DNA from 3 places in the Pseudomonas sp. AC211 genome. Region 2 is predicted to be linked to each of the others. Evidence: riboswitches for the same ligand, from Rfam matches in the RefSeq annotation. Region 2 holds a riboswitch; each other region holds the start of a gene.
What was found. A riboswitch is a leader RNA that binds a small molecule or an ion and turns the genes downstream of it on or off. The one in region 2 is predicted to bind cobalamin.

Region 1 (10,471 bases), 2.8 Mb from region 2:
GTCGGGGTTATCCGTACCGGAACTCCGAGTCGGAGGACGGCCGCCGGCGCGAGGATGACGGTGGTTGTAATCAAGACACCCCGTCATCCTCGCGAACGCGGCGGTCCGACGATTCGGGATCCAAAATCTCGGATGTGTCGACGTTATCTGTACGACGCAAAAGCCTGGATCCCGCGCATGCGCGAGGATGACGGTGGTTTTTGCAAAGACATCCGTCATTCCCGCGCAGGCGGCGGTCCGACGATTCGGAATCCAGAATCTCGGATGTGTCGACGTTATGTGCACGACGCAATAGCCTGGATCCCCGCGTGCGCGAGGATGACGGTGTTTTTGTATAGACGGTCGTATTTTCCGCGAAAGCGGCATTTCGACGATGCGCGCACTCAGGCTAGCGCCCTAAACCGCCAACACCACCAACACCACCAACACCAAACACCTCCACCAACTCCACCATCGCCCCCGCCGTATCCCCTGTCGTGCCGCCCAACCGCGCCACCATCCGCCCCGCAACCAGGCGAACAGCAGCAGCCCGCTCACCAACGCCAACAACCCGGCCCAGCCAAACATAAGCATGGCCAGCGCATGTGCGCCCAGCAACCACGGCAACGCCGAGCGCGGCAGGTGCTCCGCCAGCGCCTGCCCCAAGCCACCACTTCGCACATACGGCGTGGTCATAAACAGCAGCGGCAACAAACCGCGCGCCAGCCACGGGGCCAGCAGCAACGCGCTCCACTGGAAATGTTCTAGCAAGGCCACCAGCGCCGCAAATTTCAGCAGCAACACCACCACCAGCGTGACCACGGCAATCGGCCCGCTGCGCGGGTCTTTCATGATGGTCAGGGTGCGTTCGCGGTCGCCGAAGCCGCCGAGCCAGCCGTCGGCGCTATCGGCGAGGCCGTCCAGGTGCAAGGCGCCGCTCAGCGCCACCCAGGCGGCCAGCAGCAGCGCGGCGCGAAGCAGGGTTGGCGTGTCGGCCAACAGCGCGTTCAGGCCGAACAGCAGCAGGCCAATGAGCAGACCGACCACGGGGTACCACAGCAGCGAACGCCCCATCTCCTGCGCGCTCGGCATGCCCGCCAAGCGCACGGGCAAGCTGGTCAGAAATTGCACGGCAATCAGCAGCGGCAGCATCAGACCTCCGACAGCACGCAGGGCGATTGCACGATCAACTGGTGCAGCCCACCGTGCAAAACTTCTACTTGCAGCAATTGCTCGCGCGGCAGACCGCGGGCCTGGGCGAGCAGCAAGCGCATCACCCCGCCGTGGCTGATTAACAGCACGCGCTTCCCGCCTTGTTCGGCCGCGATGCGCTCGATAGCGCCGAGCACCCGAGTGGCGAACTCAAGCACCGGCTCGCCGTCGGGCGGCGTAAAGGCATAGGGATCCGTCCAGAATTGGCCCAGTTCGGCCTCATGCTCGGCCATCAGCGCCAGCGCCGTTTGCCCTTCCCAGGCGCCGAAATGCAGCTCGCGGATGTCGCGTTCCAACTGCAGCGGCACGCCACGCTCAGCGGCAAGCTGGTGGGCGAATGCTGCGCAACGTTGCAGCGGCGAGCTAATGATCAGGTCCCACAGGCCCGCTTCGGCCACGGCGGCGTGCATTTGCGTCCAGCCTTCATCGGTGAGCGCATCGTCGATGCTGCCGCGAAAGCCACCGGCCAGCTCGGTGGCGCCATGGCGCAACAGACTCAGGTGCAGGGTCATGCCGGGCGATCTGTCACGGCGGCTTCGGCAAACGTGGCCATGTCGCCGTGCAGGCAGCAGGCCATTTGCAGCAGCGGCACGGCCAGCGCCGCGCCACTGCCCTCGCCCAGGCGCAGGCCCAGTTGCAGCAGGGGTTGCGCCTCCAGGGCTGCCAACACGGCGTGATGACCAGGCTCGGCGCCCTCGTGAGCGAACAACAACCACTGCCGGCAATCGGCGTTCAAGCGCACGGCGATCAGGGCCGCGACGGTGCAAATAAACCCGTCCACCAATACCGTCACGCCCTCTTGCGCGCAGGCGACATACGCACCCACCAGCGCGGCAATCTCGAAACCGCCCAGGTGTTGCAGCACGGCGAGCGGGTCGTTGAGGTGGGCGCGGTGCAGGGCCAAGGCGGTTTCGATCACGTTCACTTTATGGGCGACACCGGCCGGGTCCAGGCCCGTGCCAGGACCGACCATCAACCGCACCGGGCAGTCGAGCAGCGCACTGGCCATGGCGCTGGCAGCGGTGGTGTTGCCAATGCCCATTTCGCCGCCGATGTACAGTTGCGCGCCGCCGGCCTTGGCTCGGCGAACACTGTCACGCCCGGCTTCGAGGGCGATGTACAGCTGAGTGGGCGTCATCGCCGGGCCTTGGGCGAAGTTGAACGTGCCGGCGCCCAGGTTGAGGTGGCGCACGTTCGGGATGGCCTCCAGCGGCGTGGCGGTGCCCAGGTCGATCACTTCCAGCGCAGCGTCCAGATAACGCGCCAACACGCTAATGGCTGCGCCGCCGCCGGTAAAGTTGCGCAGCATCTGACCCGTCACGGCTTGCGGGTAGGCCGACACACCTTCGGCGACCACGCCATGGTCGCCGGCAAAAACGGCAATCCATAGGCTATCGATCACCGGCCGCTCGCAGCCTTGCATGGCCGCCAGGTCAATTGCCGTCTGCTCCAGCACCGCCAGCGAGCCGGCCGGTTTCGTCAGCACTTGCTGGCGTGCCGTGGCTTTGCTTTTGGCCACGGTATCCAATGGCTGACACGGTGCAGCCCACCACGACAAGCTCATAACGGCACTCCTTTAAGAATCATGGGTAGGCCCGCGACGGTGAAAATCACCCGCTGGCAGCGTTCAGCCAGGGCTTGATGCAGCCAGCCCGCTTCGTCGACATAGCGGCGTGTCAGCTCGCCCATCGGCACCACGCCCAGGCCGGTTTCGTTGCTCACCAGTAGCAGGCGCCCCGGCAGCGCCGGTAGGCACTGGAGTAACGCGTCGCGCTCGGCCGCCAGGCGCTGGGGATCGTCGAGCATCAACAGGTTGGTGAGCCAGAGCGTCAGGCAGTCCACCAGCAGACAGCGATCCGGCGCCAGCATGGCTTTGCAACACGTGCGCCAGGCGCAGCGGCTCTTCGACCAAGCCCCACGCGGCCGGACGGCGCTCGCGGTGTTGGCGGATGCGCGCGCTCATTTCGCCGTCGCCGGCCTGGGAGGTGGCGATATAGGTGACGGGCCAGGTGCTTTCGCTGGCCAGGCGTTCGGCGAGTCGGCTCTTGCCGGAGCGGGCGCCGCCGAGGATGAGTTCATGCATGGTCAGTGTCCAAAGTTGTCACCGCCCCTGTAGGAGCGGCTTTAGCCGCGATGTTTTTGATCGCAAGAGCATCGCGGCTAAAGCCGCTCCCACAGAGTGCGTGGAATACCGCGCGAGTTGCTTGGTTTCCGGTGCTCGCCAAACATCGAGTGCAAATCGCGGACCTGTAGGAGCGGCTTTAGCCGCGATGCTTTTTGGTCGCAAGAGCATCGCGGCTAAAGCCGCTCCCACAGAGTGGTTTATAGCCCGCATAAGTGGCGCAATTTTTCGGTATCCAGATGCTGTTCAACCAAGTCCGCCAGGCGCTCCAGATCGCGCTCGCGCAGGGCGTGGTAGTCGACGGTCTGCACGTCTTGCAGTCCGGCCCAGCGCAGCAACGCTGTGCAGGCAGCGGGGCTCTCGAACAGCCCATGCAGATAGGTGCCGAGAATCTGTCCATCGTCGCTGCAGGCGCCGTCGCAGCGGCCGTCGTCGAGCTGCACGGCGAACCGTTCCAAGGCCGGCCCGGTGCTGATGCCGGCGTGAATTTCATAGCCGCTGATGGCCGCGCCGTCGAGGCATAGAATGGCCGTTCACGTTGCGCAGTTGTTTGTGCTCGACCAACACCGTGTCGAAGTCGAGCAGCCCCAGTCCGGCGCTCGATCCGGCGGCACCTTCGATACCTGCCGGGTCGTGGATCTGTTGGCCGAGCATCTGGAAACCGCCGCAAATGCCCAGCACCTTGCCGCCGTAGCGCAGGTGTTTGTGCAAGGCGCTTTCCCAGCCGTTCGCACGCAGCACGGCGAGGTCGCCACGGGTGCTTTTCGAGCCCGGCAGAATAATCAGGTCGGCAGGCGGTATCGGCTGGCCGGGGGCGATGAATTGCAGGTCTACCTGCGGGTGCAGGCGCAGCGGGTCGAAGTCGGTGTGGTTGCTGATGCGCGGCAGCACCGGCACCACGACCTTGAGCACCTGCTCGGCTTTGGCGGTTTGCCGGGTGTCGATAGCGTCTTCAGCTTCCAGGTGCAGGTCGGTGAGGTACGGCAATACGCCCAGCACCGGTTTGCCCGTGCGTTGTTCCAGCCAGTCCAGGCCCGGTTGCAACAGGCTGAGGGCGCCGCGAAAGCGGTTGATGACGAAGCCTTTCACCCGCGCCTGCTCGCTTTCGGAGAGCAATTCCAGGGTGCCGACCAGATGGGCAAACACGCCGCCGCGGTCGATGTCGGCAATCAGAATCACCGGGCAATCCACCGCTTCGGCGAAGCCCATGTTGGCAATGTCACCGGCACGCAAATTGATTTCCGCCGGCGAGCCCGCGCCCTCGACCATCACCACCGTATAGGCGCTGCTCAAGCGTTGGTGCGACTGCAACACGGCCTGCATGGCGACCTTTTTGTAGTCGTGGTACTGGGCCGCTTCCATGCTGGTGACGGCGCGGCCGTGAATGATGACTTGCGCGCCGGTGTCGCTGTTTGGTTTGAGCAGCACCGGGTTCATGTCGGTGTGTGCCGGCAAACCACAGGCTTGCGCTTGCACCGCCTGGGCGCGGCCAATTTCGCCGCCGTCGACGGTCACGGCGCTGTTGAGCGCCATGTTCTGGGTTTGAAAAGCACCACGTTCACGCCTTGGCGATGCAGCCAACGGCACAGGGCCGCCACCAGCGTGCTTTTGCCGGCGTCCGATGTGGTGCCTTGCACCATCAAGGTGGTGCCGGTTGCGTTAGTCATTGGTGCGCCACGCGTGGAAAACCTCGGTCAGTGTTAGCCAGTCAGCCTCTTCAGCCGGCAGGCCGATGCGCAGGCTGCTATGAGCCGGAAACAACCGCAGCAGCACGCCGCGCCGGGCGAAAAAATCGTGAACGGCAGCGGCTTGTTCGCCTTGCCACCATTGAAAAAGCCCAGTGCCGCCGCTGGGTTGCAGGCCGTTAACCGTCATCAGCTCGGAAAGCCGCTCGCTGGCGTACAGCGCACGTTCACGTTGCTGCTTCTGACTGGCGAGGTCGGCGAAACACTGGCGGGCCACGGCGCGGGTTTGGCCCGTTAACGGTCCAGGGGCCGAGGCGATCGGCCAGGGCTTGCAGCAGCGCTGGCGCCGCCAGCACGCAGCCCAGTCGAGCGCCGGCCAGGCCGAAGAATTTGCCGAATGAGCGCAGCACGATCAGACCGTCACGCGGACAGTCGGCCGCCAGGCTGTGCTGCGGCGTGATGTCGATAAAGGCTTCGTCCACCAGCAACCACCCGCCCCGCTCCGCCAGGTTCGCGTGCCAGGTCAAAAGCTGGTCGCGCGGGCACAGGCGGCCGGTGGGGTTGTTGGGGTTGACCACCACGAGCACGTCCAGCTCATGGAGCTGCGCGGCGACGTCGGCCTCGGTCAGTTCGCGAACGTCGTGCCCGGGTTCGCGCCAGGCGTGGGCATGTTCGGCGTAGCACGGCGACAGCACGCCCACACGGCTGCGCCCACGCAAACGCGGCAATAGCTGAATGGCTGCTTGTGAACCGGCCACCGGCAGCAACTGCTCAACGCCGTAATAAGCGCAGGCAGCGGCGGTTAAGCCGTCGTCATCTTCGGGCAGCCGCGCCGCAGGCGCTGACGGGAATCTCGGCCAGGGGAAACGGCCACGGCGCGATGCCGGTGGACAGGTCCAGCCAGTCTTCGACGGCAATGTCGTAGTCACGCGCGGCCTGTTGCAGTCGGCCGCCATGGAGCAGGCCGGCGCTGATTGGCTTAGGCAAACAGGCGCCCTCCGAGCAGCAACACCAGCAGCCACAGCAGCACGCCACGACGCACCAACCGCACGGCGCGCTCAATGGTGTCGGCGTCCGGCGGCGGGCCTTCGCCCAAGGGTGGGCGTTCACGCAGGGCGCCGTGGTACATGGCCGGTCGCCCCCAGCGCTACGCCCAGCGCACCAGCGCCCGCCGCCATTACCGGGCCGGCGTTTGGGCTGTACCAGGTGAAGCCCTGCCGGCACCAGCAGCGCAAGGCCAGACGGGTGTTGCCGAGCAGCGCGTAGGTGAGCGCCACCAGCCGCGCCGGGATCAGGTTGAGCACATCGTCGATGCGCGCCGCTGCCCAGCCAAAGCGTTCGAAACGCGGGTTGCGGTAGCCCCACATGGCGTCCAGCGTGTTGCTCAGGCGGTACAGCACCGCGCCGGGCGCGCCCAGCAGCACAAACCAGAACAAGGCGGCGAACACCGCGTCACTGCCGTTTTCCAGTACCGATTCGGTGGCGGCCAGGGCCACGCCGTGCTCATCGAGAGCCGAGGTGTCGCGGCTGACGATATAGCCCACCCGCTCGCGGGCTTTGGCCAAATCACCGTCGCGCAGCGCCTGCACAATCGGTTGCGCATGTTCGGTCAAACTTTGCATGCCCAGCGCCAGGTACAGCGCGGCTATGTCCACCAGCCAGCCGATGTAGGGCAGCAGGCTCAGCAGCCAGGCGGCGACGGTCAGCGGCAGCACGGCGAGCACCCAGGCGGTGACGCCATGGCTGCGCCAGCCGCGTCCGACCTCTTCGGCGTTGTCGCTGAAGGCGCGGTTGAAGCGCTGTTCGAGGGCATTGGCCAGGCGCCCAAAGCCCACCAGCGGATGCCAGCGTTTGGGTTCGCCGAAACACGCGTCCAGCGCCACCCCGGCGACGCTGAGCAAGGCGATGCTCATTGCGCCTCCGGCCAGGTGTCGGTGAATAGCAGTTCGCTGAGCGGTCGCGGCGTCGCCCGGCCTTCCTGTTGCAGCATCGGCGCTTCGTAGAATTCGGGCACCGGGCCCACGCACAACACTGCAACCGGCTTGGCGCCAGCGGGCAGGTGCAGCAATTCGGCTAACGCGTGCGGCTCGAACATCGACACCCAACCCACGCCCAGCCCTTCGGCGCGAGCGGCCAGCCAGAAATTCTGGATCGCGCAGGACACCGAGGCCAGGTCCATTTCTGGCAATGTGCGACGGCCAAACACATGGGCTTCGCGGCCATCACCCAGGGCGACCACAAGCAGCTCGGCGCAGTCGCGAATGCCCTCGACCTTCAGCCGCATAAATTCATCGGCGCGCTGTTCCAGCGCCTCGGCAGTACGCACCCGTTCTTCTTCCACTAGCGCGTGAATGGCATGGCGCAACGGTGTTTGCGTAATGCGGATAAACCGCCACGGCTGCATCAGGCCGACGCTCGGCGCGTGGTGAGCCGCTTCGAGCAAGCGCGCCAGCACCTCGGGCGCCACTTCGCCGCCGCTGAAATGGCGCATGTCACGGCGTTCGCCAATGGCGCGGTAAATGGCCGCGCGCTCGGCCGCGCTGTAGGCGTGGTCGCTCATGCCAGTTGCTCGTCGCTCTGCTGAACGTGGCTAAGAGCGGGCGCTGCGCCAGGCAGAAACAGTGCTGCGGCGGCCGCCGGGTTGGACGGCATATACAGGTGAATGTACGAAGCCGTCAGCCGGCCGATGCGGTACACCGCCTCGCTGGTGCGTTTGTAGGTCGGGCACACGCCACGGGCCAGCGGCTCCAGGGCGCAGTGCAGTTCGGAGTAGTGATAGGTGTGGCCCCGCACGCGGCCTTCGGGCAAGTCGATTTCCTGCAACGCCAGGGCTTTGAGCTTTTTATGCATGAGCGCATTGCCCGGCAGCAGGCCCAACAGTTCGCCGCTGGCGCCGTCTTTGTCAGTTAGCGCGTCGAGCAGGTACAACATGCCGCCGCATTCGGCGTGCAGCGGTTTGCCCGCCGCGTGATGGGCGTGAATGGCGGCGCGCATGGCCTGGTTGGCTTGCAGCGGTTGCAGGTGCAATTCCGGATAACCGCCGGGCAAATACAGGCTGTCGACCTCGGGCAACGCGCTGTCGCGCAACGGCGAGAATTCGATCAGCTCGGCGCCCAGCTCGCGCAGCAGGTCGAGGTTGGCCTGATAGAGAAAGGCGAACGAGGTGTCGCGCGCCACGCCAATGCGCACGCCCTTGAGCGACGGCAATATCTGCCGAACCATTGGTGGCGGCGCGAAGTGCACGGGCGCCGGCAACGTGGTGTCGGCGCTGGCGGCCAGGGCGTCGGCGGCGGCGTCCAGACGGGCGTCCAGGTCTTCCAGCTCTTCGGCTTGCACCAGGCCCAGGTGCCGGCTCGGCAGTTCAATCGCGGCGCTGCGCGGCAAGGCGCCGTACCATTTGATGGCAGGCGGCAGGCAGTCGCGCAGAATTTCGCCATGCCGGGCGCTGCCGGTGCGGTTGGCGAGCACGCCGGAGAACGGCAGGTCGGCCTGGTACGTGGCCATGCCGTGAGCCATGGCGCCGAAGGTTTGCGCCATGCCTGAACCGTCGATCAGCGCCAACACCGGCACGCCGAAGTGACGGGCCAAATCGGCGGCCGATGGCGTGCCGTCGAACAGGCCCATGACGCCTTCAATCAGAATCAGGTCGGCCTCGGCGGCGGCTTCCCAGAGCAGGCGACGGCTTTCCGCTTCGCCGACCATCCACAAATCCAGCTGGTACACCGGCGCACCGCTGGCGCGGGCGAGAATCATGGGGTCGAGAAAGTCCGGCCCGCATTTGAATACCCGAACCCGTTTGCCTTGGCGTGTGTGCAAGCGCGCCAGGGCGGCGGTGACGGTGGTTTTGCCCTGGCCGGACGCCGGTGCGGCGATCAACAGCGCCGGGCATGCGTGGCTTTGCATTAGAACTCCACCCCGGCCTGGGCTTTCACGCCGGATTTGAACGCGTGCTTGACCATGGCCATTTCGGTCACGGTGTCGGCGGCTTCAATCAGCGCAGGCGGTGCGCCACGGCCGGTGGCGACCACGTGCTGAAATTCCGGACGGCCGCCGATATCGGCAAGCACGGTGTCGAGGTCGAGGTAGTTGTGTTTGAGGGCGATGTTCAGCTCATCCAGCACCACCAGGCCGATGGCCGGGTCGTTGAGCATGTCTTTGGCAACGGCCCAGGCGGCGACTGCTTTGTCGATATCGCGCTGGCGGTCCTGGGTGTCCCAGGTGTAGCCCTCGCCCATCACGTGGTAGCTGACTTCTTCGGGGAAGCGGCGGAAGAAGCGTTCTTCGCCCGTGCTGGCCGCGCCTTTGATGAACTGCACCACGCCCACTTTCATGCCATGGCCCAAGGCCCGCGCCACCATGCCAAAGGCTGAGCTGCTTTTGCCTTTGCCATTGCCGGTGTGCACCAGCAGCAGGCCGTATTCGTTCTGGGCCTGGGCGATTTTCTCGTCGATAAGGGCTTTTTTGCGGGCCATGCGCGCTTTGTGGCGGGCGTCGCGTTCTGCGGATTCGCTCATTGCGGTCTCAGCTCTTCAACATCAATTGTCCAGGCCATGAAACCCAGCGCGCGGCAGTGGCTTTTCATTGGCGTGGTTGAGGCTAGCGGAGAACGGCAGACGCAGGGATTGCAGGCAATCACCCGACGCCAGACAAAGCCCTCCGCAATGCCGTGGTACTGCGACAGGCCGGTCTCCGGGCTAATGAGCGCGGCCAGTGATGGCCAACAGAACAGCGCGCCTTCCCGTGTTCTACACAGTGGCTAGTGCGGTGTTCAGCTCAATTACCGTTGCGGGGGCAGCGTCGGCTTGTGCCGTTTCTTTTGTACGCGCAACACGTGCAAAACAAGCGGGACCGACTTCCCTGTTTCACCGCCAAATGGCGGCACCTGAAGCGAGGGTGGCAGGTTAGAGGGTTGCAGGTTGAGCGTCAATTCGGCGGGGGGCGCCAACTCGGCGCACTTCTGTATAGGGGGAAACCCCTACAAAGCCTGTAGGGGGTGCCCCGATTTTTCGCTTGTGCGCGGCTGCCTATAGTTCGCCCACCTTGAACCTGGTCGGGAATTTGCCGTGTTGGCCTATTGCGCGCTTTACCTTGGAGTTGTCATCAGCCTGGTTGGCCTGGGCGTGTCCATGCCGTGGTTGGCCGGCTCCGGTCTGGCCGTTACCGCCTTGGCCGGCGTGTTTGTTAGACCGCGCAAGGCGGCAGCAGCCGAGCCGGTTTACGTTGAAGAAACCGCGCCGACCCTGGACAACCAACCGCTGCTCACCGCGCTGTTGCCCACCTGGAACGACAACCTTGGCCAGGTGCGCCAATTGCTGGGCAGCAACGTCAGCGCCCTCTTCGACCGCTTCGCCAGCCTGGTCGACCGCCTGCAACAAACCCTCAACCGTTCCGAAAGCGTGCTCGGCAACAACGGCATCGGCGACAGCCTGCGCACCGCCAACGCGCGCCTCGACGAAGTGACCAGCGCCTTTCA
Region 2 (10,471 bases):
GTCGCGTGCAATACGGCGATGCGCACGCGCTGTTGATACGCCTGCTCGAGCACCGTGCCCAGCAAGCCTTTGGCCTGTGTCAGCGCGCCATGGCGGCGGGTAGAGGCGGAGGCGTCCACCACCAATACCCACAATTCGCTTGGCCGCTGGCTGCGCGGCTTTCGCACTACCTCGCGGGCCCGTGTCGGACGGCCACGCAGCAAGGTGCTTAGCCAGTCGATGGCGCCGGTCTCGCCGGTTTGCTTGGCGCCATGACGGCCGCCTTGCAGGGCGCCGGGTCTGGGTCTGGCATCCGCGCCAGTGACCTGTCGCGGGCGGATGCTTGGGGCTTTTTTGGCCAGCGCGGCAACTCGCGCGCCGCCCCCGTGGGCACCGCCTGCGCAGGCATTTCGCCCCACTGGCCTTCGCCAGCCGAAGCCCCCGCTGAACTTGTCTGCGGCGTCGGCGGCGCGTGCGGCGGCTGCGCTGCCGGTGGCGGGGTGTGACGGCGACGGTGGGCGAGAGCAAAGGGTTCGACGGCGTCGATGTCTTCAGCGCTGATCGAGTCGGCGCCGCGCCAGGCGGCATGGGCACGGGCGGCGCGCAACCAGACCAAGTCGGCGCGTAAGCCATCGACTCCAGCGGCATAGCAGCGCTCGGCGATTTCGTTGACGCTGACGTCGTCCAGCTCGATGTTCGTAAGGGCGCCGCGCGCTGCCAGACAACGCTCGCGCAACGCCTGCTGCGGCGCCTGCCACTGCTGCATAAAGGCGGCCGGGTCGGCATCAAACGCCAGGCGCCGACGCACGATTTCGGCGCGCGCTTGCGGCTGCGGCTGGGCATCGAGAATGACTTTGAGGCCAAAGCGATCCAGCAGCTGCGGGCGCAGTTGGCCTTCTTCCGGGTTCATGGTGCCGATCAGCACAAAACGCGCCGCGTGCTGGTGCGAGATGCCGTCGCGCTCCACATGGTTGACGCCGCTGGCGGCGACGTCCAACAGCAGGTCCACGAGATGATCCGGCAGTAGGTTCACTTCATCCACGTACAGCACGCCGCCGTCGGCCTTGGCCAACAAGCCGGGGGAGAATTGCGCGCGGCTTTCGGCGAGCGCTGCATCCAGGTCAAGGGTGCCGACAATGCGCTCCTCGCTCGCGCCCAACGGCAGTGTCACGAAATGCCCACCCGGCAACAGCTGCGCCACGCCGCGCGCCAAGGTGGACTTGGCCATGCCGCGCGGGCCTTCGATTAATACGCCCCCAATCGCGGGGTCGATGGCCGCCAGACACAGCGCCAGTTTTAGCGAGTCAGCGGCGACGACAGCGGCAAGGGGAAATTGCGGGGTCATGGTGGGGCTCGGCTGGTGGAGATAGCGCCAAGTGTAACGGCTCACGGGCACTCGAAGCGTATTTGCCGGAAGCGCTAAAGCGTGGGCCCCTGATAGCGGCGAGGCGCAGCTTTGGGTCGCTGCGCAGTCTCGGTGCAACCGGTACGCAAGGCGAAAAAACGCCACATGCGTGGCGCTTTTCAGGTGCGGTGCTGCCGTGATCAATTGCTTAGTCACAGCGCCCGGGAAAGCTTACCAACTGAAACCGGCGCCGATGCCTGTGGTGACTTGCCCTTGAGAAATGCCGACCGATGCTTTAACCGCAACATTGCTATTGATCCGCGCCTGCGCGCCCACCGCAACCGACTGTGCGCCTTTGAAGTTGCCAACGCCCACACCCACGCCAAAATTAGCACCGGCCTGAAGTTCCGGCACACTGGTCATCGCCGCGATGGCGGCTATACCGGCGTAGGCGTCATCAATCTCGCCACTGAGTTTATGCGTAGCGCGGTTAAGTTGGTTCAAGTTAACCGCGTCAGTTCCCTCGACGGCCTCGCCAACATCCTGCAGTCTATTGCCGTTTAAACGAATCATCGAATTACCCGACGTCGAACCGAGAACGACATTAGAGCCGTTTGCCCCGCCTACTGACACTGCTTGTTGAGTCACTGAAAGACTGTTATCACCCGATTGCAATACAACGTTTCCGGCCGACTTCGAAGCATTGCCTATCGAAGTTTGTGCAGTACCGGTTGTATTAATGCTGGTGTTGCCCGTTTGGTTAAGTGCGCCGTTATTAACTACGCCGGCTGCAGTTGTTGTTCCGCCGACGGTCAAGTTGTTATCAATGGTGGTATTTCCGTGAGTCGTCACGTCACCATTGTTGGTAATGGTGGTAGTGGTAATACCGCCGGCTACATTCAGGGAGCCGGTAATAACGCCGTTGCCCGTTGCATTGATGGTATCGGTCTGGATGTTGCCGGTGTTGGTAACGCCGTTGGTGGTCGTTGCGCCTGTCACCCCAAGTGCGCCGCCAACCGTGGTGTCGCCAGTGGAGGTGACGGTGGTGGTTTGAATGGCGCCGGTGTTGGTGATGCCGTTTGTGGTCGTTGCGCCTGTAACGCCAAGTGCGCCGCCAACCGTGGTGTCGCCAGTGGAGGTGACGGTGGTGGTTTGAATGGCGCCGGTGTTGGTGATGCCGTTTGTGGTCGTTGCGCCTGTAACGCCAAGTGCGCCGCCAACCGTGGTGTCGCCAGTGGAGGTGACGGTGGTGGTTTGAATGGCGCCGGTGTTGGTGATGCCGTTTGTGGTCGTTGCGCCTGTAACGCCAAGTGCGCCGCCAACCGTGGTGTCGCCAGTGGAGGTGACGGTGGTGGTTTGAATGGCGCCGGTATTGGTGATGCCGTTTGTGGTCGTTGCGCCTGTAACCCCGAGTGCGCCGCCAACCGTGGTGTCGCCAGTGGAGGTGACGGTGGTGGTCTGAATGGCGCCGGTGTTGGTGATGCCGTTGGTGGTCGTTGCGCCTGTCACGCCAAGTGCACCGCCAACTGTGGTGTCGCCAGTGGAGGTGACGGTAGTGGTTTGAATGGCGCCGGTGTTGGTAATGCCGGTAGTGGTCGTTGCGCCGGTGACGCCGAGTGCGCCGCCAACCGTGGCGTCACCAGTGGAGGTGACGGTAGTGGTTTGAATGGCGCCGGTGTTGGTAATGCCGGTAGTGGTCGTTGCGCCGGTGACGCCGAGTGCGCCGCCAACCGTGGCGTCACCAGTGGAGGTGACGGTAGTGGTTTGAATGGCGCCGGTGTTGGTAATGCCGGTAGTGGTCGTTGCGCCGGTCACCCCGAGCGCGCCGCCAACGTTGGCGTTGCCAGTAGAGGTAACAGTGCCGGTTTGGATGTCGCCGGTGTTGCTAATGCCGTGAGTGGTCGTTCCACTAATTACTTCGAACGTGCCGCCGACAACCGTAATGCTGGCGGGATCACCAATAGTAATGAATGACGCCATGATCGAATCGGCCAGGACGCCGACAGCATCGACGGCAGGCGCAGCATAAGTGTTGCCGGATAACGCCAGGGTGATGGCAATCGTAATCTTGCATAAGCGAAAATTTGACATGATTAAAAGTTCCAAGCGGTCGGTTAAGTTTGCTCGGATATTGTTTGGATATTTCCACAATATTGCTGCGGGCGCTTTTCTACCTAGACGATGCAAAGTGCTGTTGTTTATTAAGATTGTCGTCCGTAATACGTAGGATTGTTCCCGGCAGGAAAAGGGCTTACGCCGTTTAATTGAAGATACTTCGTATAAGGCAAACAGGTCTGCGGTTAAGTGAGCGCGTTATATCAGCGGCACAACGTTGGCATGTATGTAGGAAGTTTAAAGTTTAAGCGTATGAGATCTATACATTGAGCAAGCGTTTCGGATATGAAATACCAGCGAACTAACCCGCCGCCATTCGTTACGCTTCTTCACTGTCGATTAATAAATTTTCCAACGCTGCCCGGTACTCGCCGGGCTCCTGCCAGAGTCCACGTTGCTGGGCTTCGAGCAAGCGTTCGGTGATTTCGCGCAGCGCTCCGGGGTTGTGCTGCTGAATAAAGTCTCGGGTGTCGGGGTCGAGCAGATAGGCGTCGGTGAGCAGTTGGTATTGGTGATCGTCGATCAGCTCGCTGGTGGCGTCGAAGGCGCACAGGTAGTCCACGGTGGCGGCCAGTTCGAAGGCGCCTTTGTAGCCGTGGCGTTTCATGCCGGCGATCCATTTCGGGTTGGCCGCCCGAGCGCGCACCACACGGTTGAGTTCTTCTTTAAGCGTGCGAATTCGCGGGTTGTCGGCCTGGCTGTGATCGCCGTGGTAGCTGGCGACCGAACTGCCGCGCAAGGTTTCCACCGCCGCCAACATGCCGCCCTGGAATTGGTAGTAGTCGTTGGAGTCGAGGATGTCGTGCTCGCGGTTGTCCTGGTTGTGCAGCACCGCCTGCACGCGCTCCAGGCGCTGGATAAATTGTTCCCGCGCCGGCGTGCCCGCATCCCCCGCGCCATAGGCATAGCTGCCCCAGTTCAGGTAGACCTCGGCCAGGTCGGCGCGGGTTTGCCATAGACGCTCTTCGATAGCGTTCTGAATGCCGGCGCCGTACGCCCCCGGCTTGCTGCCAAACACCCGCCAGCCCGCTTCGCGGCGCGCCTGCTCGGGCGGCACACCCTGCTCTTGCAGACGCTGGCGCTCTTCACGAACGCGGGCGGCGAGGGGGTTCATGTCGTCCGGTTCGTCCAGCTCGGCGACCGCTTGCACGGCGGCGTCGAACAGGCGAATCAGGTTGCTGAACGCGTCGCGAAAGAAGCCGGACACCCGCAAGGTCACGTCCACGCGCGGCCTGTCGAGTAACGACAACGGCAGGATTTCAAAGTCTTCCACACGCTGGCTGCTCGACTGCCACACCGGGCGCACACCCATCAGCGCCATGGCCTGCGCCATGTCGTCACCGCCGGTGCGCATGGTGGCCGTGCCCCATACCGACAGGCCCAGTTGGCGCAGGTGGTCACCGTGGTCTTGCAGGTGGCGTTCGAGCAACAAGTTTGCGGACTGGAAGCCGATGCGCCAGGCGGTCGGGGTTGGCAGGTTGCGTACGTCTACCGAATAGAAATTGCGCCCGGTGGGCAGCACGTCGAGGCGCCCGCGACTAGGCGCACCGCTCGGCCCGGCGGGCACGAAGGCGCCGCGCAGCGCCGCGAGCAAGCCGTGCATTTCCGCCGGCCCGCAGGCGTCCAGCGTCGGTGCCACGTGCTCGCGCAACGCCGCCAACACGGCGCGGGTGTGTTCGCCGCATTCCGACTGGTCGCCATTCAAGCTGGCGGCAATCAATTGCACGGCGAACAGCTCGAGCCGTTCACGGGTGTCGCCTTCCGTGCGCCAGGTATCGTTGCTAACCGCGTGCAGCGCAGCCGGACGCGGCCCGCTCCACGGCGCGGCCATTTCGCAATTCAGCGGGTTGAAACCCAGCTCGAAATCCTTCGCCAGCGCCTGCAACAGGCTGGCGTTGCGGCCTTTGCCGTCGCCACGGGGAATGCGCAGCAAGGCCAGCAACGTGTCCAGGCGCAAGCGCCCAGCCGGCGATTCGCCGAACACATGCAGGCCGTCGCGAATCTGCGATTCCTTTAAATCGCACAGATAGGCGTCCAACTGGGGCAGCCAGGAATTGGGGTCGTCGTTGATCTGTAGCTGCAACTCGCGGTCGAGCTGGGTCGCGCGCACCAGGGCGAGAATTTCGCCGCGCAGCTCGGTCGCGCGCCGCTCGTCGAGCAGCGAAGCGTCGTAGTACTCGTCGGCCAGGCGCTCAATGTCGCGCAGCGGGCCGTAGCTTTCGGCGCGGGTGAGCGGCGGCATCAGGTGGTCGATGATCACCGCCTGGGTGCGACGCTTGGCCTGCGCGCCTTCGCCGGGGTCGTTGACGATAAACGGGTACACGTTCGGCGTTGGGCCAAGAATTGCGTCCGGCCAGCAATGCTGCGACAAGCCCACGCTTTTGCCCGGCAGCCATTCCAAATTGCCGTGCTTGCCAACATGCACCACGGCGTTCATGGCGAAGGTGTCGCGCAACCAGAAGTAAAACGCCAGGTAACCGTGGGGCGGCACCAGATCGGGGTCGTGGTACACGGCGCTGGCGTCGAGCTGGTAGCCGCGCGCCGGCTGAATACCGACAAACGTCAGGCCGTAGCGCAGCCCGGCGATCATCATGCGACCGCCTCGGAACATGGGGTCTTGTTCGGGCTCGCCCCAGCGTTCACGCACCGCTTGCTGGTTAGCCAGTGGCAGGCGGGCGAACAGGCGGTGATAGTCAGCGAGCGCCAGGCTTTGCGCACAGGGGCGCAGGTCCAGGCCGTCGAGGTCGTTGGTCACGCCACCGAGCAACTCATGAATCAGCGCGGTGCCGGTTTCCGGCAAACGTTCGACCGGGTAGCCCTCGGCTTGCAGGGCGCGAAGAATATTCAGCGCCGCAGCGGGCGTGTCGAGGCCCACGCCGTTGCCGATGCGGCCATCGCGGGTGGGGTAATTGGCGAGCACCAGGGCGATGCGTTTGTCGGCATTGGCCACCCGCCCCAGGTCGACCCAGCGGCGCGCCAGCTCGGCGACAAAGTCCATGCGCTCCAGATCGGCTTCGTAGCACACCACATCGCTCTGGCTGCGCTCGCTGCGCCACGCCAGGCCCTTGAAGCTGATGGGGCGGGTAATCAGCCGGCCATCGAGTTCCGGCAAGGCGATGTGCATGGCCAAATCGCGCGAGCCCAGGCCCTGCGGGTTGGCCTCCCACAGCGGCTGATTATCCAGCGCGCAAATCGCCTGCAGCACCGGCACATTGCGGCGGAACGGGCGCAGGTTGGGTTGCTCGGGGTTGGATTGGGCGAAGCCAGTGGTGTTGATGATCAGGCTGGCGTTGCTTTCGTCGAGCAGGTCTTCGACCACGGCCAGGCACGCCGCTTCTTTCAAACTGGCGACGGCGATGGGCAGCGGGTTCAGCCCTTGCGCGCTCAAGCGCTCGCAGAAGCTGTGGATGAAGGCGGTGTTCGCCGACTGCACGTGGGTGCGATAGAACAGCAGGCCCACCACCGGCTGGCCGGCTGCCCAGGTCGCTTGCCAATCTGCCAGTCCGGCATTGGCCGCGCTGGGGTGATACACGCCCACACGCGGCAACGGCTGCGGCTCGGCCCAGGGGTAATCGCCGTTGAGCCAAGTGGCGGCCAGGTAATGAAACAGCTGACGGGCGTTGTCGACGCCGCCCTGGCGCAGGTACTGCCACAGGCGTTCGGCCTGCTCCGGCGCGACGGTGCCGAGGGCGGTTAGCTCCGGGTCCGGGCTGTCATCGCCTGGCACCAGAATCAACTGCGCGCCGCGTTGCGCCAGTTCCACCAGCCGCTCAATGCCGTAGCGCCAATAACTCAGCCCGCCGTGCACCGATACCAGAATCACCTTGGCGTGTTGCAGCACTTCCTCGACGTAGAGGTCCACCGAGGCGTGATTCTGCAACTGCGCGGGGCTGGCCAGGCGCAGGCTTGGGTAATCGTCCGGCAGGGTTTGGGCAGCGGCGGCGAGCAGCGAAAGGTGCGAGTCTCCGGTGCACAGAATCACCACATCCGCAGGGGTTTGCGCCAGATGGGCAATGCCATCAGCGGGGACGAAACCACCGGGTTGGGTGCGCAGTAAGTGCATAACAGACTCAGATGCTGTGCTTCCCTCTCCCGCTTGCGGGAGAGGGACCGAGGGAGAGGGCCGGGGCTAACGCAAAACCGCTGCCCTCACCCCCAACCCTCTCCCGCGAGCGGGAGAGGGAGCAAAGGCAATTGCCGCGTGTTCACACCAATGCCTGGCGCAATTCGTTACCAATCACCGCTTCATCCAACTCCTGGCCAATGATCACCAAATGACTGCTGCGCGTTTCATCGCTGCGCCACGCGCGGTCGAAGTGTTTGTCGAAACGCTTGCCTACGCCCTGAATCAGCAGGCGCATCGGTTTGCCGGGAATGGCGGCGAAGCCTTTGACGCGCAGCACGCCGTGACGCTCCACCAGGCCGTTGAGCGCAGCCAGCAACTGCGCTTCTTCGACTTCCGGCAGTTCCACGGAGAAGGAGTCGAACTCGTCGTGGTCATGCTCTTCGTGGTCTTCAAGATCGTGGTGGGTTTTGCGGCTGTCGATGTGCAGCTCGGTTTCCGAGTTCAAGCCCAGCAGCACCGACAAAGGCAGCACGCCGCTGCGTGCTTCGATCACTTTCACCGCGGGCGGCAGTTCCTCGGCCACTTCGGCACGCACGGCGGCCAGGGCTTCAGGGCTGAGCAAGTCGGCTTTGTTGAGAATCACCAGGTCGGCGCTGGCCAGTTGGTCGGCGAACAGCTCGTGCAGCGGCGATTCGTGGTCCAGGTTCGGGTCTTCGCGGCGCTGCGCGTCGACCTGGTCTGGGAATGCGGCGAAGGTGCCGGCGGCTACGGCCGGGCTGTCGACCACGGTGATCACCGCATCAACGGTGCAGGCGTTGCGAATTTCCGGCCAGTTGAAGGCCTGCACCAATGGCTTGGGCAGGGCCAGGCCCGAGGTTTCGATAAGAATTTGGTCCAAGTCACCGCGCCGCGCTACCAACTCGCGCATCACCGGGAAGAATTCCTCTTGCACCGTGCAGCACAGGCAGCCGTTGGCCAGCTCGTAAACGCGGCCGTTGGCTTCTTCTTCGGTGCAGCCGATGGTGCATTGCTTGAGGATTTCACCGTCGATACCCAGCTCGCCAAACTCATTGACGATCACCGCAATGCGGCGGCCTTCGGCGTTGTCGAGCATATGGCGCAGCAGCGTGGTTTTGCCGGCGCCGAGGAAGCCGGTGACGATGGTGACGGGGAGTTTGGCCAAGCTTTTCATCGAATGCAGCCCTGTTGGATACGCGCGAAATCGGATCGGCGGGCGGCTGCGACGGCTACAGCGAGCAGAGCGCTCACCGCAGAATTCGCCACCGGATCACCCCGCCCGGTTGTCGTGAATAGGTTCGAGGCAGGTCTCCTGGCTCACGACATGGCCCTTGATGCGGGCCGCTTTCCTCGCCTTCCCGCGCGTGGCAGTGGCACTGGAAGAAAGCCGGTCGTTTACAGTTGCGGGGGCAGCCGCGGCCTGGCTGTTCAGCGCACCGCGTTCCTCTTAGCTCTGGCGCAAATGCGCCGAGACCTCGAAGCGAGCAAGGCTACGCAGTGGTGGGGGATGGGTCAAATTCGATGAGGTCCGATCATCCAGCTTCTGGACATGGAAGCCTGCACGGGCGAGGCACGTCAGCGTTGACCTTTGCCGATGAAAATGGTGTTCTAGCGCGCTGTTTCAGGTGTCTTGCGTCGTCGTGCGCAAGGTGAAACGGGAAGTCGGTGCGCGCTCTGGTCGGTTCTGGAGCAGTTAGTCCGACGCTGCCCCCGCAACGGTAGGCGTGTGTTGAAACCCTTCAGCCATGCGAGCCCGGAGACCGGCCTGAATTCATACCAGTAGGCAAAACCCGCGGTGGGCGGGCGCAAGCCGGAAGTCTGAATGCGCTCGCATTCGGCTCCTCGTGCGTTCCCTTCTGCTACGTTTTCATTTCCAGTTCAGAGGGAACGGTCATGTCCAGTAGCACCCTTACTCATTCTGCCGAGGCCAGTGCCTCGCTTTCTCAGCGTCTCGTGGTCGCCATCGGCGCCGGCCTGTTGGGCGCGTTGCTGGTGTATTTCGCCGGTTTCTCCCATGTCGAGGCGGTACACAACGCTGCTCACGACACCCGCCACAGTGCCGCGTTTCCGTGCCACTAATTTCTGTGCCACCAAGTGTGCGTGCGACTGAAGAGACCGCGAAATGATTAAGCGTATTGCGCAAACCGCCGGGTTTGCCGGGCTACTGGGTGCCCTGTTTCTGACCCTGTTGCAAAGCTTCTGGGTGGCGCCGCTGATTCTTCAGGGCGAAACCTTTGAAAGCGCTGAGCCGGCTATGGCGCAGGCCGCACCTGCCGAGCACAGCCATGAGCCGGGCGCCGCCGCCCATTCCCATGAACACAGCAGCGAAGCGTGGTCGCCGCAAGACGGCTGGCAGCGCGTGGCGTCGACCACGGGCGCCAATCTGGTGGTGGCCGTTGGTTTCGCGCTGATGTTGGCGGGCTTGTTCACCCTGCGCGCGCCGGGTCGTACCCGTGACGGTTTGTTCTGGGGCCTGGCCGGTTTCGCTACCTTTTCGCTGGCGCCCTCGCTCGGTCTGCCGCCTGAATTGCCAGGCACCGCCGCCGCTGATTTGCAGCTGCGTCAGTACTGGTGGATCGGCACCGCAACCGCGACCGCCGTGGGCCTGGCCTTTTTGGTATTCGCCCGCCACTGGGCGGTGAAAGTGATCGGCGCTGTGTTGCTGGTGGTGCCACACGTCATCGGCGCGCCGCAGCCTGAGGTGCATTCGAGCCTGGCACCCGAGGCGCTGGAGCATCAGTTCATCTGGGCCTCGCTGATTACCAACGCGTTGTTCTGGTCGGCCCTGGGCTTGCTGAGCGCCTGGCTGTATCGCCGGTTTGCGGGCAAGAGCGCGGTGTAACCCCCTCGTTCATGCTGCGCAAGAACCCGCTGAAGGGCATGCTCTCAGCGGGTTTTTTCTTACGTATTCAGGCGTTTTTCTCTGTGCCTATCGTTGCGCCTTTTAT
Region 3 (10,471 bases), 4.7 Mb from region 2:
CCCGCGCGAACTGCTGCAGCTGCGGCCACACCTCGTTGAAGTAACCGCGAAACTCGATGTTGAACGCACTTTCGATCAGGCTGAAATCGAGTTTAAAAGCGCAGATCAGTTGCTGGATGACGGCACGGCGAATGCGGTCGTCATCGTTGCACAACAGCCCACGCACCACGGCTGAATGGCCTTCGTCGATGGCGGCCATATAAAGCGGCAGATCGCTGCTGTTCTGGCAGTACACATCGCCCAACTGGCTGATGGCCGACACGCCTAAACCCACCAGGTCGCAATGCCCATGGGTGGTGTAGCCCTGGAAGTTGCGCCGCAACATGCCATCTTCCTGCGCCACCGCCAGCTCGTCGTCCGGCAGGGCGAAGTGATCCATGCCGATGTACACATAGCCCGCCGCTGTCAGCTGTTCGATGCTGCGCTGAAGCATTTCCAGCTTGGCTGCCGGGCTTGGCAGGTCGTCCGCGCTGATGCGCCGTTGCGGCTTAAAGCGCTCCGGCAAGTGGGCGTAGTTGAAGAGCGACAGGCGATCCGGTTGCAGCTCAATCACCTTGTCTACGGTGCGGGCGAAACGGTCGGGCGTCTGTTTCGGCAGGCCGTAGATCAGGTCGATGTTCACCGAGCGAAATTGCAGGGTCCACGCCGCTTCGACGATGGCGCGGGTCTGCTCAAAGCTTTGCAGGCGGTTGACCGCTTGTTGCACCTGCGGGTCGAGGTCTTGAACGCCCAGGCTGACGCGGTTGAAGCCCAGTTCGCGGAGCAGGCCCATGGTCGACCAGTCGGCTTCGCGCGGGTCGATCTCGATGCCGTAGTCGCCGCTGTCGCCGTCGAGCAGGGTGAAGTTTTCGCGCAGGTGCTGCATCAATTCGCGCAGCTCGGTGTGGCCAAGAAAGGTTGGTGTGCCTGCCGCCGAAATGCAGTTGCTCGACCACCTGGCGACGGTCGAGCTGACTGGCGACGCGGCTGATTTCTTGATGCAGGCGCTGCAAATACGGCACCGCGCGACCACGGTCTTTGGTGATCACCTTGTTACAACCGCAGTAGTAGCAAATGTTGGCGCAGAACGGCACGTGCACATACACCGACAACGGCCGCAACGCCGCGCGGCTTTCGCTCAGGGCATGCACCAAGGCGTTGCCGGCGACGTTTTCGTTGAATTGCAGGGCGGTGGGGTATGAGGTGTAGCGAGGACCGGGGCGGTCGTAACGGCGAATCAGGTCAGCATCCCAATGAATGGCGTCGAGCATGGCGGCGGTCCGGTGCAGTGCGTGGGCGGCCAGTCTAGGAAGCTGCGACAAAGCGGATCTTGACTTGACGCAACCCGACGGAAAATCCCTACAGGAGAACCGACGTCTGACATGCACCAATACGGCGCATCCCCAGCGCTGCGGCCGGGTCGACGCAGCACCTTTCGGAGGAAAGTACGTACGTCCCATCTGGAAAAGCGACATTCATCTGGCGAAATGCGTCATTGCGCCATCAATCGGCCAGTAGCGGCGCCTTTCGGTCCTGTTATTGCAATAAGCGCACGCTAGACAAAGCACTGCCCTTTGTCATTTGCGAGCACCGACATGCACCTTAAAAGTCACGAGATGGCCCTCAGCGGCCGCGAAAAGCGTTGGCTGCCCTGGTGGGGCACGCACAACAAATGGGCCTTGCGCTGGGCCAGCCTGATCAACCGCAACCAGGCGGCGCGACTGGAAAAAACCTTCACGGGCATGGCCAACACCCGCGCGCAGTTGTTGCTCGGCTGGACGCAGCAACATTGGCAGCAACTGCTTCAGGTAGCAGCGACGTTGGGCGAGCAATGGCCACGCGTGGATGCCGCCCAGTTGCAAAGCATTGCTGAGCCAATGCGTGAAGTGTCGGAGTTGTTTGTGGTGGGCGCCGACGGTACGGTGCTCGCCTCCACCCATGCGTCGCGAGTGGGGCAACGCCACGACGCCAAAGCGCTGGCCGCCGGTCTTCGCGCGCCGTTTCTGCTCGGGCCTTATAAAGATCAAGTCACCGCCACGCTCGGCGCCACCACCTCGCGCTTCCATGACGCCGTGACGCTGATGTTTCACCAGCCGCTGATCGTCGCCGGCAAAACCGTCGCCTGCCTGTGCGCGCGCATTCCCAACGATGTGATGAGCGACTTGATCCAACGCGAAGCCGGCCACGTGTACCGCGACTCCGGCGACAACTATTTATTTATGATCAAGTCGGTGTATGACCCAGCCATCGCGCCCGGCACCGCGCTGTCGCGCTCACGCTTTGAAGACAGCACCTTCAGCGCCGGCGAAAACCTCAAGGATGGCGTGCACACCCCGTTCGGCACCGTGCGCGTTACCCAGCACACCGAATTCGAACTGCGCTTTACCGACCCCGCCACCCAGGAGTTGCACCCCGGCGTGCGCGAAACCATGCGCTGCGGCAGCAACCTGTTCGTGCTGTATCCCGGCTACCCGGATTACCGCCGCGTGCCCGTAGTCGGCGCCGGTTTGACCCTCAACCTGCCGGGCTCGCCCGATACGTGGGGGATGATGTGCGAGGGCGACTTGGAAGAGGTGTATCGCCCGCGCAGCCTCAGCTATACCTTGCTCAAAGCGCTGCTGCTGAATGTCGGGGTCGCCGCCGCGTTGCTGTACGGCGCCCACGCCGGCCTGGGCTGGCAAGGTGAACATTTGCCTTGGGCGCTGTTTGGCGTGAGCGCGCTGGTGTTGTTCAACTTCTGGTACTTCAGCCTGCGTCCGCGCAGCCAGAAATTGCAGGCGCTGTGCGATTTCTTCCTGGACACCGCCGAGTGCGGCGCGCCGCTGAGCAATCGCTTCAGCGCCAACCATTTGCAAGCCGATGAAACCGGTTCGCTGGCGGGCTGGGTGAACAGTTTCGTCGACAAAATGGACGACACCATGCAGAGCATCGTCTCTGCCGGCAGTGCGCTGCACCACACCAGTGCTGCACTCAACCAGACCTCCAGCACCGTCAGCCTGTGTGCGAACCATCAGAACAGCGCCGCCCAAGCGACGGCCGAAGCCACCCAAGGAGTCAGTCACAGCATCAGCGCCATGACTGAGCACATCCTGGGCAGCGAACATGCCTCTGCAACAAGCGCTGCAACTGGCCAAGGAAGGCGCCAGCGTGGTGCAGCAAACCACCGAACAAATCAGCCGCCTGGCCAGCCTGGTCAGCGATGCCACCCGCACTATCGAAGGCCTGAGCCAACACACGGTGGCGGTGCAGAGCATCAGCGAAACCATTCGCGGCATCGCCGAACAAACCAACCTGTTGGCGCTCAACGCCGCCATTGAAGCCGCGCGCGCCGGCGAGTCGGGACGTGGCTTTGCCGTGGTCGCCGAGGAAGTGCGCAACCTCGCCCAGCGCACCGCCGAGGCCACGCACGCCATCGCCCAGAGCCTGCACAGCATGCGTCAGCAAGCCGTGCAGGCCGTCGGCTTCGATGCAGCAATGCCAAACCAGCGTTGGCACCAGCGTTGACCAAGCCACGCAGGCGAACCAGGCGTTGCAGCGCATTCATGAGGAGGTGGCGGGCATGCAAATGCAGATCGGCGAAATCAGCCGCGCCATGCAATCGCAGCGCGACCAAGCTCAAGCCGCCAATCTGCAAGCGCAAACCATCAGCTCGGGCGCCGGCCAAAGCGCCGAGGCCGCGAACCAGACCCAGCTCGCCGCCCGCGCCCTGGAGCGCTTGGTGCTCGACCTGCACAAAGCCGCCAGCCGGCTTGGACAGGCAGACCCAAGCGCATAACCGGTACGTCGCAAGCAAGGCCGAAGCCTCTCCCACCGATCCCCCGCCGCTTGACCCACCCCGCCGCCACCGCTACGGTGCGCGGCGTTTATCCACGCAGGTGCGTCCGGCTCACACGAGCCCGGCGTTAAACGGGAAGCCGGTGCGCTCCATAGGAGCCATCCCGGCGCTGCCCCCTGCAACGGTAATCGACCGCAGCCACGCTGCATGCCCGATCGACACACCACTGGGTTGTACCTGGGAAGGTGATCGCGGCAGGAAAGGATGCCCTTTCAGTCGAGAGCCCGGAGACCGGCCTGCATGGAATCGACTGGTGTTGCGGAGGGCAGCACCATCAAGCGCAGGCGCCTTCAAGCGCCACGCTTGCCCATGCCCTCCTCAAAAATCTTTTGAGGAATACTCCATGAAATACCTGCATTTCGCCCTGCCCGCTGTGCTGCTGCCCGTTATGGTGCAGGCGCAAAGCACTGACCAAGCGCTGAAGCTGCAAGAAATGGTCATCACCTCCGGCCGCAACGCCGAGCCGTTAGCCCAAGCCACCGCTGCTGCCACGGTGTTCACCCGCGCTGACATTGAACGCCTACAGCCGCGCTCTATCACCGACCTACTCACCCGCGTGCCTGGCGTGCAACTGGTGCAGAACGGCGGGCGCGGCAGCAACACCTCACTGTTTATACGTGGCAGCAGCAACACCCAAAGCCTGATTCTGGTGGACGGCCAACGCATCGGTTCGGCCTCCGATGGCGGCGCCAGTCTGCAGGTTTTAAGCCTCGAACAAATCGAACGCATCGAGGTGGTACGCGGCTCGCGCTCGGCCTTGTATGGCAGCGATGCCATTGGCGGCGTGGTGCAGATTTTCACCCGTCGCGGCGACAGCGGCCTGCAACCGCGCCTGGCCGTGAGCGCCGGAAGTCACCAAAGCTGGCAGCGCAGCCTGGGCCTCAGTGGCGGCGATGAACAGACGCGCTTCAGCCTCAACGGCAGCCTCGACGAAACCGCCGGCAGCGACCGCACCGGCCAGTCCTACGATTCCGACAGCGACCACGACGCCTACCGCAACAAAGCCTTGAGCTTCAACCTCAGCCACCAATTCAACGAGCGCGTCGAAGGCGGCGTCAGCCTGCTGGACCAACGCGGCCGCAACGAGTACGACAACCCGTTCGGTCGCTTCGACATGAGCACCTTCCTCAGCTATCCGCAGCAGCCTTACACCGACTTCACCCTCAGCAGCGCCAGCGGTTTTGTCGACGCGCAGTTCAACGACCTCTGGAGCAGTCGCTGGGAAGTCGGCCACAGCGAAAGCCGGCAGAAAAGCCAAGACAAACTCAGCGACGAAGTGAGCGTGTTCAACACCTACCGCGACTCCGTGTCGTGGTTGAACACCTGGAACTAGAGCGAGCAGCACACCGTGCTCGCCGGGGTCGATTTCTACGAGGACCAATTGCACAGCAGCACCCAATACAACCAACAAACCCGTTGGAACCAGGCCGCTTTTGCACAACATCGTTTCCAGGGCGAGTGGTTCGCCACCGAGCTGGGATTGCGCCACGACAAGAATGAACAGTTCGGTAGCGAGAACACCTGGAACGGCGCGTTGACCGTGCCGGTGGGCGACAGCACATCGGTGATCGCCTCCTACAGCGAAGGCTTCCGCGCACCGACTTACAACGAGCTGTACTGGCCGGATGACGGTAATGGCTATGTCGGCAATCCGGGCCTGTCACCCGAGCACTCGAAAACTTACGAGCTGCAAGTGCGCGGCGAGTACCTGGCCACGCGCTGGAGCCTGGCCGCTTACCGCAACGACGTACGCGACCTGATCAGCACCGTGCTCTGCGACCCGGCGACGTTTTTGTACTGCGCGGTGAACCTCAACACCGCGCGCTTACAAGGCGTGGAGCTGACGCTGGAGCGCGACGTGCTCGGCTGGCAAGCCTCGGCCAACGCCACCTGGCTCGACGCCCGCGACCGCGAAACCGGCCACGCCTTGCCGCGCCGGGACAAGCGCACCTTGAACCTGGACCTCGATCGCCGCTTTGGCGCAGTGAGCCTCGGCGCCAATTGGCAAGCCGTGAGCGGCAGCTACGACGACGTGGGTAATACGCGGGAATTGCCCGGATATGGACTGCTGGGACTGCGCAGCAGTTGGCAGGCGACCGGCGAGCTGGCGCTGAATTTCAGTGTCGATAACGTGCTGGATAAAGACTACAGCCGGGCGCTGTACAACCATGATGGTGAGTACCACGGGTATCGGGAAGATGGGCGTACGGCGACGCTTGGGTTTGTGTGGACGCCGGCGATTTAGGTGGTAGCAGCAATCGCGGCTGAAGCCGCTCCCACAGTTTTATAAACCGCGCGCGCGTCCCCTGTGGGAGCGGCTTTAGGCGCGATGCTTTTTGCATAAGCGGCCAAAGAGTTGCGTAAAGACCACAATTCTGGATCCCCGCATGCGCGAGGATGACGGGGGAAATGACATAAACCTCCGTCATTCCCGCGCAGGCGGGAATCCAGAATTTCGAGCCGGGCGCGCTTCAGGAAAATACCGGCTAAGCGCTTCAAACCGCTCAACGCATCCCTTCCAACGCCTGACAAAGCCGCTCAGTCGCCACAAGCATCTGCAAGCTCGGCCGCTCAATGCCTTTATCCGGCAGCACCAGCAACTGCTGACGCTGCACCGCCTTAAGCTGCGGCCAGCGTGCCCAGCTTTCCAGTTGCGTCTGATCGCCGCCGACAATCACATGGGGATCACGCTGCAGCACCGCTTCGACGCTCACCTGCGGCGCTGGCAGAGCCACGTCGGCAAATACGTTTTTCGCCCCGCATACGCCCAGCGCATCGCTGATGATTTGCCCGCCACCGATGGTGTACAGCGGCGAATTCCACACCTGATAGAACACCGGCAACGGCTCATCACGCCGGTAGCGCTGTTGCAGCGATGCCAGGCGCTGGCGGAATGCATCGGCGCGCTCGCGGCCGTTTTCAGCGCGGCCTACCCGCTCGCCGATGGCCTGAAACTGCTCGGCCAGTTGCGACAAGGTGTGGGGCTGGGCCTCGAACAGCGGAATGCCGAAGCCGATCAGTTGTTGGCGTTGCGCGGCGCTGATGCTGTCGGGCCAGAGCAGCAGCAAGTCGGGCTTGAGTGCCAGCAGCCCTTCCATTTCCAGCTGACCGTAGCGGCCCACCGAAGGCAGCGCGGCCAGAGCCGCCGGGCGTTCACCACCGTCGAGTACGCCAACCAGCAAGTCGGCAGCATCCAGTTCGAGCATGATTTCGCTAAGCGATGGCGCCAGGCTCACCACCCGCAATTGCGCCGCTGCCGGCCAGGCCAGCGCCCACAGCAGGCAGACGAGTAACAGGCGCATCAGCCGAGTTGGCGAGGGATACGGTAGAGCGCCAGCAGCACAACGCTGGCCAGCGCGAGGAGAATCAGCGGAATGGCTTCCAGGCCGGTAAACACGGCAATGGCGGCGATCCAGGCGGGCAGGCCTGCACCGAGAAAAGCCAGACGACGCCGAGCGGCGAGGTCCAGCCAGGCGGCGGGTTCTTCCGGGGTGTCGAGGGCTTGTTCGGTGGCGATCAGGCCGCGCTTGTAGGCGCTGAATAACGGCAGGCTGACGAACAGGGAAGCCAGGCCACCGATGAAGAGCGGCATGGCCAGCACCGACACGGTTTTATCGGCGCCGAACAGCAGGTTGACGATGAAGACTGGCGCCAAGGTGAGCGCCAGTTGCCGCCACCACAGCAGGTCGAGCCGCTTGCGCACCTCGTTACGCGTCACAGGCTTTCCTCGGCCTCGCCTTGGTGTTGGTTGCCCAACAGGTGCCCGAGTTTGCCGGCCTTGGTCGCCAGGTAGTACTTGTTGTGCGGGTTGTGTTCGATTTGCAGCGGCTTGCGCTCGGCCACCGGAATGCCCATGTCGGCCAGCGCTTTGAGTTTGCGCGGGTTGTTGGTCATCAGTTTCAGCGAGGTGATGCCCAGGTGATTGAGCATCGGCAGGCAAATCGAGTAGTCGCGCTGGTCAGCACCGAAGCCCAGACGCTCGTTGGCTTCGACGGTATCGGCGCCGCCATCTTGCAGTTCGTAGGCGCGAATTTTGTTCATCAGGCCAATGCCACGGCCTTCCTGGCGCAGGTACAGCAGCACGCCGCGGCCTTCTTTGGCGATGGCGGCCAATGCCGCTTCCAGTTGAAAACCGCAGTCGCAGCGCAGGCTGAACAGGGCGTCACCGGTGAGGCATTCGGAGTGCAAACGGCCCAGCACTGGCGCACCGTCAGCCACATCGCCGAGGGTCAGCGCGACGTGTTCACGGCCGGTGCCTTCTTCAAGAAAGCCATGCATGGTGAAGACGGCAAATGGCGTGGGCAGTTGGGAGGCGGCGACGAAGACGACAGACACCGTATGCTCCTAATAAGGAAATGGCGGAAATTTCGCACGGGGGCGGCATTGTAGCAGCAGGCTTTGCGCGTCGGTCAGCCTGAATTGCTGGCTATAAAGATCAAAGTGGTTGATCGATATAGCCTCATTGCAACCAATCGACCACGACGCGCGTGGCCGCCGCCAGCGTTTCGTTACGCGGGCTTGCGTCCTTGGTGGTTTGCGTCAGGTACAGCGTCAACACAACCGGCGCTTTGCCCGGCGGCCAGAGCACAGCCACATCGTTGGTGGTGCCGTAATCGCCAGTGCCGGTTTTATCGCCAACCTGCCAATTCGCCGGTACGCCAGCGCGGATACGCGTGGCCCCCGTGGTGTTGCCCCGCAGCCAGGTCTGCAGTTGCTGGCGCTGCGAATCCGGCAAGGCGTCACCGACAACAAGACGTTGCAGACTATGGGCCATGGCCAGCGGTGTGGTGGTGTCGCGCAGGTCGCCAGGAATGGCGCTGTTCAATTCGGTTTCCCAACGTTCCAGGCGGAAGTGGTGATCGCCAATGGAGCGAGCAAAGTGGTCAGCCCTTCCGGGCCGTCGAGCAATTTCATCAGCAGGTTGGCGGCGCTGTTGTCGCTGTACTGCACGGTGGCGGCGCACAGCTCGGCGACGGTCATGCCGTCTTGCACGTGCTTTTCGCTGACCGGCGAGTACGAGACCAAGTCACTTTTGCGGTAGGTGATTCGCTCATCCAACAGCCCAGGCGTTAACACGCTGCGCTGCAAAATGGCCCCGGCGAGCATGGCCTTGAAGGTGCTGCACATGGGGAACGCCTCGTCGCCCCGGTAACTGAGCACCTCGCCATTGCCGGTGTTCAGCGCCACCACACCCAGGCGGCCGGCGAAGGTGGTTTCCAGTTGTTTGAGGCGTTGCACCGCATCGCTCGACTCAGCGGCCCAGGCAGGCAACAGCGGCAATGCAGCGGCGGCGAGGAGAAAGGTGCGGCGTTTCAGGAGAAGCGTCATAGGCCTAGTTTTTCGATTCCAAAATCAACACGCCCTGCTCTTCGCGCCAGCGCACGCGGTTGAGAAAGCTCATACCGAGCAGCGCTTCGGTGGGCGCCGGGCCGTCAAGTACGGTGGCTTCGACGCCGAGCAATTCCAGGGCGCCGACTTTCACTCGGTCCAGCGAAACGCGCCAGGCGTTGGCGGTGCCGCTGGCTGTGCTGACGACAGTGGGTTTGCCCACGGCGCGGTAATCGATGCCCAACTGCCGGGCTTGCGAGTCATTCATGGCGACGGTGGTGGCGCCGGTGTCGACCAGAAATTGCACCGGTTGGCCGTTCGCCGAGCCGGCGATCCAGTAATGCCCGCCTAACCCTTTGGCGATGCTCACCTGGGTTTTGGTGGGAATGGCAAAGCCCTGGCTGTATTCGCGTTCCAGCGGATACAGACGTTCCACGCCATCCACGCGCAGCACCGCGCCTCTGCCGTCCGCGCTGACCACCACCACGCCGCCGGGGCCGGTTTTGCCGACCTTCACCAGCTTGCGCTCGCCATCGACGTTGATCACCGCCGCGCCCGGGAACAGGCCGACCACCATGACCTGTTCGGCCGCCGTGGCCACGCCGAATGAAAGCAGGCTCATCAGCCCGGCAGCCAGCGCGTACTTCCTGTGCTTTGTCATAGCGTCGATGCCTGTTGCGTGGTGGTTATTCAAAAGGGATAGGGTTGCTGCCAGCGCTCGAAAATGGGCCGCAGGCTGCCGTCTCTCACCAGCAGCTCCATGCGCGCGTCGTATACCCGGGCCAGCGCGTGACCATCAGCGGTATCGGCAAAACCCAGGTACAGCGGCAAGTCAGTCAGCTCGGTGGCGCGAAAGCGCGTGGCGTCGTCGGCCTCCTCGAGCACTTCTTGCACTTCGGTGCGGGCGTCGAGGTAGAAATCGACGTGCTTGAGTTCCAGCATCGAGAGGATACCGTCGCGCCGATAAACTTCTTGGTAGTGGTTCAAATGCGGCAGATATTTTTCGTAGGCATAACCGCGCACCCAGGCCAGGCGAAAGGTGCCGACGTTTTGCAGGTTGATGGCCGGCGCATCGGCCAGGCCCAGGGCGCTGATGCGGTCGGCGTCATAGTGCCAGCGTGGGTAAAACACGCCGTCCTGGATCTCGTTCATGTACGAGCCCACGAACGCGTCGGCGCCGCCGCGCTGCACCAGGCCGACCGAGCGGGTGTAAGGAACGCTGTGAATGTTCAGGCGAATGCCGGCGGGTTCGAACACGGCGCGAAGAATGTCCCAGGCCATGCCGCTGCCGTCGGCATTGGTGTGGTCAACCCACACCTCACTGGCCAG

Region 1: it holds a riboswitch for cobalamin, as region 2 does, so the genes downstream of both, cobO (cob(I)yrinic acid a,c-diamide adenosyltransferase) here and ACZZZP_RS23820 (CbtB domain-containing protein) in region 2, are expected to answer to the same signal.
Region 3: it holds a riboswitch for cobalamin, as region 2 does, so the genes downstream of both, ACZZZP_RS01925 (TonB-dependent receptor domain-containing protein) here and ACZZZP_RS23820 (CbtB domain-containing protein) in region 2, are expected to answer to the same signal.

Annotation. Positions count from the first base shown of each region.
Region 1 is NZ_OZ409830.1:2,360,603-2,371,073, forward strand. It holds partial or broken gene ACZZZP_RS11180 (adenosylcobinamide-GDP ribazoletransferase) at 389-1,131, opposite strand; gene cobC (alpha-ribazole phosphatase family protein) at 1,131-1,703, opposite strand; gene cobT (nicotinate-nucleotide--dimethylbenzimidazole phosphoribosyltransferase) at 1,700-2,755, opposite strand; partial or broken gene cobU (bifunctional adenosylcobinamide kinase/adenosylcobinamide-phosphate guanylyltransferase) at 2,752-3,274, opposite strand; partial or broken gene ACZZZP_RS11200 (cobyric acid synthase) at 3,514-4,980, opposite strand; partial or broken gene cobD (threonine-phosphate decarboxylase CobD) at 4,973-5,943, opposite strand; partial or broken gene cbiB (adenosylcobinamide-phosphate synthase CbiB) at 5,978-6,911, opposite strand; gene bluB (5,6-dimethylbenzimidazole synthase) at 6,908-7,558, opposite strand; gene ACZZZP_RS11220 (cobyrinate a,c-diamide synthase) at 7,555-8,901, opposite strand; gene cobO (cob(I)yrinic acid a,c-diamide adenosyltransferase) at 8,901-9,512, opposite strand; cobalamin riboswitch at 9,662-9,899, opposite strand; gene ACZZZP_RS11230 (methyl-accepting chemotaxis protein) at 10,125-10,471, shown strand, end outside.
Region 2 is NZ_OZ409830.1:5,111,752-5,122,222, forward strand. It holds gene ACZZZP_RS23795 (vWA domain-containing protein) at 1-341, opposite strand, end outside; partial or broken gene ACZZZP_RS23800 (ATP-binding protein) at 326-1,324, opposite strand; gene ACZZZP_RS23805 (YadA-like family protein) at 1,556-3,415, opposite strand; gene cobN (cobaltochelatase subunit CobN) at 3,759-7,502, opposite strand; gene cobW (cobalamin biosynthesis protein CobW) at 7,645-8,697, opposite strand; cobalamin riboswitch at 8,809-9,016, opposite strand; cobalamin riboswitch at 9,130-9,306, shown strand; gene ACZZZP_RS23820 (CbtB domain-containing protein) at 9,417-9,602, shown strand; gene ACZZZP_RS23825 (CbtA family protein) at 9,646-10,365, shown strand; gene ACZZZP_RS23830 (cobalamin biosynthesis protein) at 10,449-10,471, shown strand, end outside.
Region 3 is NZ_OZ409830.1:376,318-386,788, reverse strand. It holds partial or broken gene hemN (oxygen-independent coproporphyrinogen III oxidase) at 1-1,250, opposite strand, end outside; partial or broken gene ACZZZP_RS01935 (methyl-accepting chemotaxis protein) at 3,082-3,384, shown strand; gene ACZZZP_RS01930 (hypothetical protein) at 3,446-3,754, shown strand; cobalamin riboswitch at 3,836-4,068, shown strand; partial or broken gene ACZZZP_RS01925 (TonB-dependent receptor domain-containing protein) at 4,158-6,059, shown strand; gene ACZZZP_RS01920 (cobalamin-binding protein) at 6,319-7,119, opposite strand; gene ACZZZP_RS01915 (MFS transporter) at 7,116-7,532, opposite strand; gene ribA (GTP cyclohydrolase II) at 7,529-8,149, opposite strand; partial or broken gene bla (class A beta-lactamase) at 8,274-9,142, opposite strand; gene ACZZZP_RS01900 (retropepsin-like aspartic protease family protein) at 9,147-9,764, opposite strand; gene ACZZZP_RS01895 (substrate-binding periplasmic protein) at 9,833-10,471, opposite strand, start outside.